Regions from separate parts of the Aneurinibacillus sp. XH2 genome, predicted to be linked through region 3. Evidence: riboswitches for the same ligand, from Rfam matches in the RefSeq annotation. Region 3 holds a riboswitch; each other region holds the start of a gene.
The links. Region 3 has a riboswitch for S-adenosylmethionine ahead of cobA (uroporphyrinogen-III C-methyltransferase). Riboswitches for the same ligand answer to the same signal wherever they lie in the genome.
Positions count from the first base shown of each region.

Region 1: another riboswitch for S-adenosylmethionine. It lies ahead of metK (methionine adenosyltransferase); the one in region 3 lies ahead of cobA (uroporphyrinogen-III C-methyltransferase).
Region 2: another riboswitch for S-adenosylmethionine. It lies ahead of ACH33_RS05210 (homocysteine synthase); the one in region 3 lies ahead of cobA (uroporphyrinogen-III C-methyltransferase).

Region 1 covers NZ_CP014140.1:392,591-395,750, reverse strand. The annotation lists gene ACH33_RS01925 (sensor histidine kinase) at 1-459, opposite strand, end outside; gene metK (methionine adenosyltransferase) at 625-1,833, opposite strand; SAM riboswitch class I at 1,987-2,137, opposite strand; gene ACH33_RS01915 (hypothetical protein) at 2,219-2,701, opposite strand; gene ACH33_RS01910 (S41 family peptidase) at 2,842-3,160, opposite strand, start outside.
Region 2 covers NZ_CP014140.1:1,070,709-1,073,868, forward strand. The annotation lists gene comER (late competence protein ComER) at 1-332, opposite strand, end outside; gene ACH33_RS05200 (DUF2533 family protein) at 433-681, opposite strand; gene ACH33_RS05205 (helix-hairpin-helix domain-containing protein) at 781-1,476, shown strand; SAM riboswitch class I at 1,565-1,669, shown strand; gene ACH33_RS05210 (homocysteine synthase) at 1,774-3,072, shown strand.
Region 3 covers NZ_CP014140.1:3,114,761-3,117,920, reverse strand. The annotation lists gene ACH33_RS15560 (ABC transporter ATP-binding protein) at 1-387, shown strand, start outside; gene ACH33_RS15555 (ABC transporter permease) at 391-1,581, shown strand; SAM riboswitch class I at 1,717-1,814, shown strand; gene cobA (uroporphyrinogen-III C-methyltransferase) at 1,933-2,706, shown strand; gene ACH33_RS15545 (nitrite/sulfite reductase) at 2,737-3,160, shown strand, end outside.

The DNA.
Region 1 (3,160 bases), 940 kb from region 3:
AATTCCCATCTGCGCAATCAAGTTTTCCGATTTCTCTATGGTGCTTAAAATGCTGCGGTGGCGCCGCTCCAGCTCGTCCCGCCGCTGCCTGAGATGGAGCTCCTTATCCCTTGAGAGCGACAGCTTAATCTGCATCTGGCTGGCTTGCTCATACGCTTCGCGTATTTCCGCCTCACTATATTGGTGGAAACTACGGCTAATACTAGCCAGCTTCTGGCGCGCCTTTCTCGCCTGCAGTTCAAGTTCATCCGTCTGGCTAATGACCCATTCGATTTCTCTTTTTAGGGCTTCCAGTTCGAGGCTGATATAATTGCTTTCTTTATGCGCGTTTTCCGCGATATCAAAAATCTTTTCCCTACTTTCTTCCACCGACGAAATCGTCTTATTCATGACCTCATCAAGCAGTTGAAAATCAATGTTCGCCTCGGTCACGTACATCCCCTCTCTATCATTAGCCAATAAGTACCATTCGAATTGTTACCTTCTACGCTTCTCTTCCCTACTGGTTGACTTCCTTTATAGGCAAGAAGAACAAAAACTCTTTTCCTATTGTATCATTCATCCCACATAAACAAAACAAGACCCACACACTATTGATGTGTTGGGTCTTTAGTCTTATTTTTATTAGCGAGCGGAAAGTTCAGAAGCTTCTTTCTTAAGAATTTCTGCCTTATCCGTTCTTTCCCATGGAACATTTAGGTCATTGCGACCAAAATGTCCATACGCGGCAGTTTGACGGTAGATCGGTCGACGCAAGTCAAGCTGTTTGATAATGCCTGCTGGACGAAGATCAAAATGTTTGCGCACAAGCTGAACAAGAATTTCTTCATCCACCTTGCCTGTCCCGAATGTATCTACATTAATGGATACAGGCTGCGCCACCCCAATCGCATAAGCTACTTGCACTTCACACTTCTCCGCCAACCCCGCGGCCACAATGTTTTTCGCTACATAGCGCGCCGCATACGCACCGGAGCGATCCACTTTGGTCGGGTCTTTACCGGAGAAAGCGCCGCCACCATGACGAGCATATCCACCATATGTGTCCACGATAATCTTGCGTCCGGTCAATCCAGCGTCACCCTGCGGTCCACCGATAACGAAGCGACCTGTTGGATTGATAAAATACTTCGTTTGCTCATCGAGGAACTCGGCCGGAACAACCGGCTTAATCACATGTTCTTTCAGATCCTTCTGGATTTGCTCAAGCGTTATGGACGGATCGTGCTGCGTAGAAATAACGATCGTGTCCACACGTACTGGTTTGTTTCCTTCATATTCAATCGTTACCTGCGTTTTGCCATCCGGACGCAGGTAGCTCAACGTTCCATCTTTGCGGACTTCCGTCAAACGACGGGACAGTTTATGAGCAAGAGAAATCGGAAGCGGCATCAATTCTGCCGTTTCGTTGCAAGCGAATCCAAACATTAAGCCCTGGTCGCCAGCACCAATCGCTTCAATTTGCTCATCTGTCATCTGTCCTTCGCGCGCTTCGAGCGCCTGGTCAACCCCCTGCGCAATATCAGGAGATTGTTCGTCAATAGAAGTTAGAACCGCGCAAGTGTCAGCGTCAAAACCGAATTTCGCGCGAGTATATCCGATTTCACGAATCGTTTCACGAACCACTTTCGGAATATCTACATAGCAGCTTGTCGTAATCTCGCCCGCTACAAGCACCATGCCTGTTGTTACGGATGTTTCCGCCGCTACACGAGCGTTTGGATCTTTTTCAAGAATCGCATCAAGAATGGCATCGGAAATCTGGTCGCAAATTTTGTCCGGATGGCCCTCCGTTACCGATTCCGATGTGAAGAGATGACGGCCTTTTTTCAGCGCCATGTTCACGTACCTCCTTATAAACCATGAATATATAGATGGTCTTGGTTAAGATACGGTACTCCCTTCCCAAACGTTGTCGCAAAGCAGTAAAAAACCTTTTCCATTATTTTATCCTGGAAAAGGGTCATCTTTTTACTCATTCTTTGCCCTTTATCTTCCAGAATCAAGTATGTATCCATACCTGTTCTGCTGGTTAGCACCGTTCATCGCGCCGGGAACACTTGTCCGCGCTAGCTCGTTGCGCGATGTGGTTGCCGGGCTTCATCGGGCCAGTCCCTCCGCCTGCTCGGGATACAAGGGTCTTCCGTTCTCAATGAGCATATCTTATTTAGGTTTGGATGTCAATAAAGAAAAATACTTGGTTGTTCGTTCGACCGTGCTACCGAACTACATATTCACCGCGGATCATAATGTCCGCCGGGCCTTTTACAACTTTGAGGCCACGGCCGTCATCGCGCGGCAACAACAAATGGTGATTGGCTGGTACCGGCTCGCCCTGCGTAATGTTCGTGCCTGCGGTCAAATCCGGGAGACCATACCCTTCGCCCGGCGGCGTATGAGCGACCACTTTTCCGGTCCGAACAATAAATTCCGTGCCCGCATAGCCAATAATCGTCTTTCCTGCCGGAACTTTTTCCACGATCAGCTTCGCCGCAGCCGGTGTCTGCGTGTCGCTTGCCGGTTTGCCGGGCTGGGATTTCACCACATTCAAAATCTCCTGCTTTACTTTCTCCACATAGCTCTTCGTTACAACCGGATCTGCATCGGAGCCGGGCTCAGGCGTAGCTGCCAAACCGGTGGACACCGCCCCGATCACCAAGGCCAACGCGGCACCTGCCAATCCATATCCCCATTTTTTCATGTACATTCCTCCCTGCGTATACTGATCTAAGGGAAGAAGCCGGGCATCTCTCCCCGGCTTTTCCATCCTCCCAATTACGGTATAAATGGTTATCTAATTGTATATACGCCCGGGAAGGAATTTTGTTGTGAATCCATGCTTTACTTTACATAAACGAACAGATTATCCCCTCTCGTTTCGACAAGGATGGACGGAAAGTCGCTGTCCAATTTTTCAAGCGAAAGCCAGAGGACACCTTTTTCGTTGCGTACATATGCATTATTTTTGCTCGGATATTTGCGCACAGTTTCACCACAGCGCATGGTCGCTATTTCCTGGGACGCATCCCAATAAACTTGGCAACCATACAATTGGGCAAACGGGCGAAGCGCGATAAACCATTTGCCATCGATTTTTTTCGCAACGCTTTCGCCCGCAGGAATACCAGCCACCGAAGCAGTCCCGTTCGAATGTAGAACA
Region 2 (3,160 bases), 1.6 Mb from region 3:
ACTTTGCAAGGAATATATGCTTCTAATTGTTGCACACCGACGGAACTTGTGATAGATAGAACAAGTTTATCGGGCGTCAAATGTTCGCCAATTTCGTCGAGTACCGTCCGATATTCCAGGGGCTTGGTGCACAGAAATAGAATGTCTGCTTTTTGGGCCACATTTATGTTAGTGCTAGCCTTGATGTCCGGGTGTTTTGCCGTGAGCGCATGTAGTTTTTCCGGTGTCCGATTGGCAACAGAGATTTGGGCGGGCAGAACAGCACCAGATTCGATAAAGGCTTCAATGAGGATTGTTCCCATACTTCCCGTTCCGATAAAGCCGATATGCATCTAAATCCCCCCGGCGATTATAATTATTTAATAAGTATGAGGGGAAAGAAAGATTTAGTACACATATTTTTCTAATTATGCTAAGATAGAGATGTGGTAATTATTTACAAATATTTTGTACCATTTCTTCCGTCACAAGTTTGCGCGGCGGAAGATGGTAACGTTGCGCAAGTTGATTAATTTGTTGTGTGATGTTATTAATCTCTTCCACGCTGATTTTTTCTCCGTTCTTGCATTGCTCTACCGCTTTTTCAATCCACATTTCCCGCACCGCATCCAGTTTGCGGTAGAGCGTAATATACTCAGCTTGCCTTGCGGAGTGGGCTGAAATTGCGTGATGAACACCCATTGTTTGCAATCCTCCTTTTTTAAGTGGCGATTTTCTGAATGTTTATATAAAAAGTATAGGCAAAAAGTTAGAAAACTACAAGTAAGGGAGAGAGATGCGGTGAAAAGCTGGTTTGTAGAAAAGAAAAAATGGATCAGTATTAGTATATGTCTTTTTATTTTGGGCAGTAGTATTTATTTTTATAATTACACTCAGGAGGAAACAGAAGCAAAAACGCTTCCGTTTTCTGAGCAACAAGCGGTTACGGGCTCCTCCGTTTTCACTGCCGGGGAGAACGATCAAACGGGAGATCCCATAGAAAAAGAGGAAAGCGCGCGCTCTCCTGCGCCATCCGTTCAGGCGACTGTCGTCGTTGATGTGAAGGGCGCGGTAGCGAAGCCAGGGGTATATACGTTACCGGCTGAGGCACGTGTGTATCAGGCCATCGGGATGGCGGGCGGATTGCTTCCGGAAGCGGATGCAAAGCAAGTCAACGGAGCGCAGCGGCTTGTTGACGGCATGCTCTTATATATTCCGATAAAAGGAGAAGAGGCTCTAATCGGTACAACGGGTCTGGCATCAGCAGGAACAGCTTCTGCGCCGGGCGCACCCGGGCAGGAGGAGAAAATTAATATTAATACAGCTACATTAGAGCAACTACAAACCATTCCTGGTATTGGGCCTGGAAAAGCAGCAGCTATTATTCAATACAGGGAAGAAAATGGCCTGTTCAGAACGGTAGAGGATTTAACAAAGGTAGCAGGAATTGGTCCGAAAACATTGGAGAAAATGCGCGCCAAAATTTCTGTACAATAAAAATCTTCAAATTAAGTTGACAGGTAGGAATAGTAAGGCTATAATAAAACCAGAATCAGCTCAAGCGAGAAAATTTTATATAAGACATCTCTTATCAAGAGCGGCGGAGGGACTGGCCCGATGAAGCCCGGCAACCGGCACGTATGTGCAAGGTGCTAATTCCAGCAAAGCAGCATGCTTTGGAAGATGAGAGCGATGATACATACCTGCGTAGAATCCTCTTCTTCCAAAGAAGAGGATTTTTCTTTTGGTTGGCATCGCCGAAAACAAAGAATGATGACAGGGAGGAAAAAGAGAATGGCAGAAGAACGCAAATTCAATTTCGAGACGGTATGCTTGCACGGAGGACAGGAAGTGGACCCGACGACGCTTTCGCGCGCGGTGCCAATTTATCAAACAACTTCTTATGTATTTAAAGACACGGAGCATGCAGCCAATTTGTTCGCATTGAAAGAATTCGGTAACATTTATACGCGCATTATGAACCCGACGCAGGATACGTTTGAGAAGCGGATTGCGGAACTTGAAGGCGGTGTGGGTGCGCTTGCGGTCGCTTCCGGTCAGGCGGCAATTACGTTCTCTATTTTAAACATCGCGCATGCGGGGGATGAAATTATCGCTTCCAGCAATCTATATGGCGGAACATACAACCTGTTCGCGCATACGTTTCCGAAGTTCGGCATAACGGTGAAATTCTTTGATCCGGAAGATAAGGATGCTATTCGTGCCGCGATCACGCACAAGACAAAAGCGCTTTATGCGGAAACGATCGGAAATCCACGCGCAGATATAGTTGATTTGGAAACATTAGCGGGCATCGCGCATGAGAACGGAATTCCATTTATTGTAGATAACACGTTTGCCACTCCGTATCTTTGCCGTCCGATTGAATTTGGCGCTGACATTGTTGTTCATTCTGCTACAAAGTTTATCGGTGGTCATGGTACCTCAATTGGAGGCGTGATTGTCGACTCCGGTAACTTTGACTGGAACAATGGCAAGTTCCCAGGGTTAACTGAGCCAGATCCGAGCTATCACGGTGTAGTATACACGGAAGCAGTCGGCAATCTTGCCTACATTATCAAAGCGCGCGTACAATTGCTGCGCGACTTTGGGGCAGCGATATCTCCGTTCAACTCTTGGTTATTCCTGCAAGGGTTGGAGACGCTTCATTTACGCATGGAGCGTCATGTGGAAAATACAAAAAAAGTAGCGGAATATTTGCAAGAAAACGAACTTGTTTCCTGGGTGAATTATGCAGGGCTTGAGAGCAGTCCTTATTATGAGCGCGCAAAGAAGTATTTGCCAAAAGGACCGGGTTCCATTTTCACGTTCGGCATTAAAGGTGGGCTGGAAGAAGGCAAACGCTTTATTAACAGCCTGAAGCTTCTTTCCCACTTGGCGAATGTTGGCGATGCCAAAACGCTTGTTATCCACCCTGCAAGTACGACGCATCAGCAGCTAACGGAAGAACAACAGCGCAGTGCGGGTGTTACGCCGGATATGATTCGTCTCTCTATCGGTATTGAAGCGGTAGATGATATTATTGCCGACATTGAGCAGGCGCTTAAAGCCAGCCAACTGGTGAATGCATAATCGTAGTTTGACGGAAGCAGAATAGTAATAAGTTTTAGAAGGGGTGAGGAAGAAGACTTTCTCTCCCTTTTTTCTTTCCGGTATTCTT
Region 3 (3,160 bases):
AGAAAGGAACGGACGGAACGGGCGCGTGCGGCTCTTGCGCGTGTCGGGCTCGGCGAACGTATGAATCATATTCCGAATCAGTTATCAGGCGGACAGCGGCAGCGGGTAGCGATTGCGCGCGCCCTCGTAAATGAGCCGGCGATTGTGCTGGCTGATGAGCCAACCGGGGCGCTTGATTCGCGGACAAGCATTGAAATTATGGACATTTTCCAACAGTTAAATGAACAAGGAACGACTATTATTCTTGTTACGCATGAACCGGATATCGCATGCTATGCGAAGCGGTTAATCCGCTTCCGCGACGGCCAGGTAGTCGCCGATGACCCCGTGCGGGATCGATTATTCGCGTCGCAACAACTGGCGTCGGAGCGCCAACAGGAGGTGTAATCTATGCGTTTGCTGGAAAGCTTAAGCATGGCTTTGGACGGTTTGCGCGCCAATAAGCTGCGTTCTTTTCTAACGATGCTGGGGATTATTATTGGTATCGCGTCTGTCATTGCGGTTATGACGCTTGGGAAAGGGGGCGAAAGTGCGGTCGTGCAGCAGGTAAGCAAGTTCGGCCAAAATAAATTTATGGTATATACCCGCTACGATACGGAGGAGCCTGAAGATCCGAACGCGCTTACTTTGGAAGATGCGGAATATTTGCCGCAGGTGAGTCCGTACATTTCCGCTGCCGTAGCCAACTCTTACGTAGGCAATACGGAGCTTTACTGGCTCAATAAGAAGAAAACCGTCGAAGTAAGGGCGACGACGGCCCAGCTTCCGGCTGTACAACCCACGCTCCACATGGTGCAAGGCCGCTTTTTTACCGACGAGGATGATAAAAACCGCCGACCGGTTATCGTATTGGAAGACGGAGCAGCTCAGGAATTGTTCGGGACGGAAAACCCGATCGGTCAGCGCGTGCGTTTTAACGATCGGAGCGTAGTGGTGATCGGCGTATTTAAGCAGGAGAAAGTAAGCTTTGATTTTTCCAAAGCAAAGAGCGCGTTTGTTCCGTTTCGTTTTGCGAATGAGCTGTCTGAAAACCAAACGGTAAGCAACATTGAAATGACCGCCATTTCCAAAGAAGCATTGCGGCCTGCGATGAAGCAGGTCAAGGATTATTTGAACCGCAAGCATAACCATAAAGATTACTATGAAGTTTTAAGTATGGAAGACAATATTAAAGAGTTTTCGCAAATGACTGGAATGATTACCCTGATTTTTAGCATTGTAGCTGGCATTTCCCTCGTGGTGGGCGGCATTGGCGTGATGAATATTATGCTTGTGTCCGTGACGGAACGGACAAGAGAAATCGGAATCCGCAAAGCGCTTGGAGCGCAGCGGAAAGATATTTTGCTTCAGTTCCTACTGGAGTCGATGATTTTGTCGTTAATCGGCGGCTTAATCGGAGCATTGCTTGGTATTGGTATATCAGCTATCGGCTTTTCCTATGCTAATATACCGCTTTTGATTTCATGGGAGACCGTTTTGCTTGCATTTTCCGTGTCCAGTTCCATCGGGATTTTCTTCGGATTGTATCCTGCCAACAAAGCGGCAAAGCTAAATCCGATTGAGGCGTTGCGTTATGAATAAGAAGCGGGCTGCTCTTTAACTCTGAAGCCTCTTTGCATAATGAATGAGAGGATTTTTTTGAAAAGTATTGTCTTTTTAGAAAAAGCCGAGTATAATCAAATTTAATAAATCCGATCAATATAATATGAATTCTCTTTCTTATCCAGAGAGATGGAGGGACTGGCCCAATGAAATCTCGGCAACCTAATTCGGTTAGGTGCCAATTCCAGAAAGCACACGCTTGAAGATGAGGAAGAGGGGAGCGTAGAATATAAGCCCTTCTTCTTTAATGAAGCAGGGCTTTTTTAATTAAATTAAACATATAAAACAAATTTGATTAATATTATTTTTGGAAAAAAAGGGGATGGTTATATGGTGGCAGGTAAAGTGTATCTTGTGGGTGCCGGGCCAGGCGATCCAAAGTTGATTACAGTGCGTGGGCTTGAGCTTCTACAACGGGCGGATGTGATTGTATATGACCGTCTGGCCAGTCCAAAGCTGCTTGATTATGCAAAAAAGGAGGCTGAATGCATTTATTGCGGAAAAGAGACAAATCACCATTCGTTATCCCAGACGGAAATTAACGAGATCATTGTGGCGAAGGCTGTGCAAGGGAAAGAGGTTGTTCGTTTAAAAGGGGGTGATCCATTTGTTTTCGGGCGCGGTGGGGAAGAAGCGGAAGCCTGTATCGCGGCCGGCATCGACTATGAAGTTGTGCCGGGCATTACATCGGGTATCGCTGCTCCGGCTTATGCAGGAATACCTATCACGCACCGTGGTTATTCATCCTCCGTCGCGTTTGTGACTGGCCACAAAGCTGTAGAGAAGGAGCAAAGTGGTATTCAGTGGGAGAAGTTGGCCACTGCGGTAGATACGCTGGTATTTTACATGGGGGTCGGCAATTTGCCGGAAATTGTGAAAAATCTTCATAAGTACGGCCGGGCCAAAGAGACACCTGTGGCACTTATCCGCTGGGGTACATGCGAAAATCAGGAGACGCTTATAGGTACATTGGAGACGATTGTAGAGCAGGTACAACAGGCACGCTTTCGTTCTCCGGCAGTGATTGTCGTAGGCGAGGTTGTCCGCCTGCGGGAGCAGTTAGCTTGGTATGAACAACAGCTGCGTCAAGTCATTATTGCATAATATTCGCTGAGATGAGAGGAGAGAGTATGAATGAGTTATACACCAATATGGGCACAAAATAAGGAGAAATTGAATAAAACAGAATTAATAAAACTGGAGAAAGATGGACTGGATGTTATTGAGGACATTTATCGTTATGCGAAAACTGGTTTTGAATCCATTACGCCGGATGATATGGATCGTTTTAAGTGGGCAGGTGTATATCAGCAGCGCCCGAAAGACGGGTGCTTTATGATGCGTGTCCGGGTTCCGTCCGGAAATCTTACGTCCGAGCAGGCGCGCACGCTTGCGAGTATCGCGCATGATTATGGCAGGGATTTAATCGATATTACGACACGTCAGGCGATTCAGTTTCACTGGTTGCGGATCGAAAATTTACCGGACATTTTTGAACGGTTGGCTGCCGTCGGATTGTCCTCATTTGAGGCGTGCGGCGATTGCCCGCGTACGATTG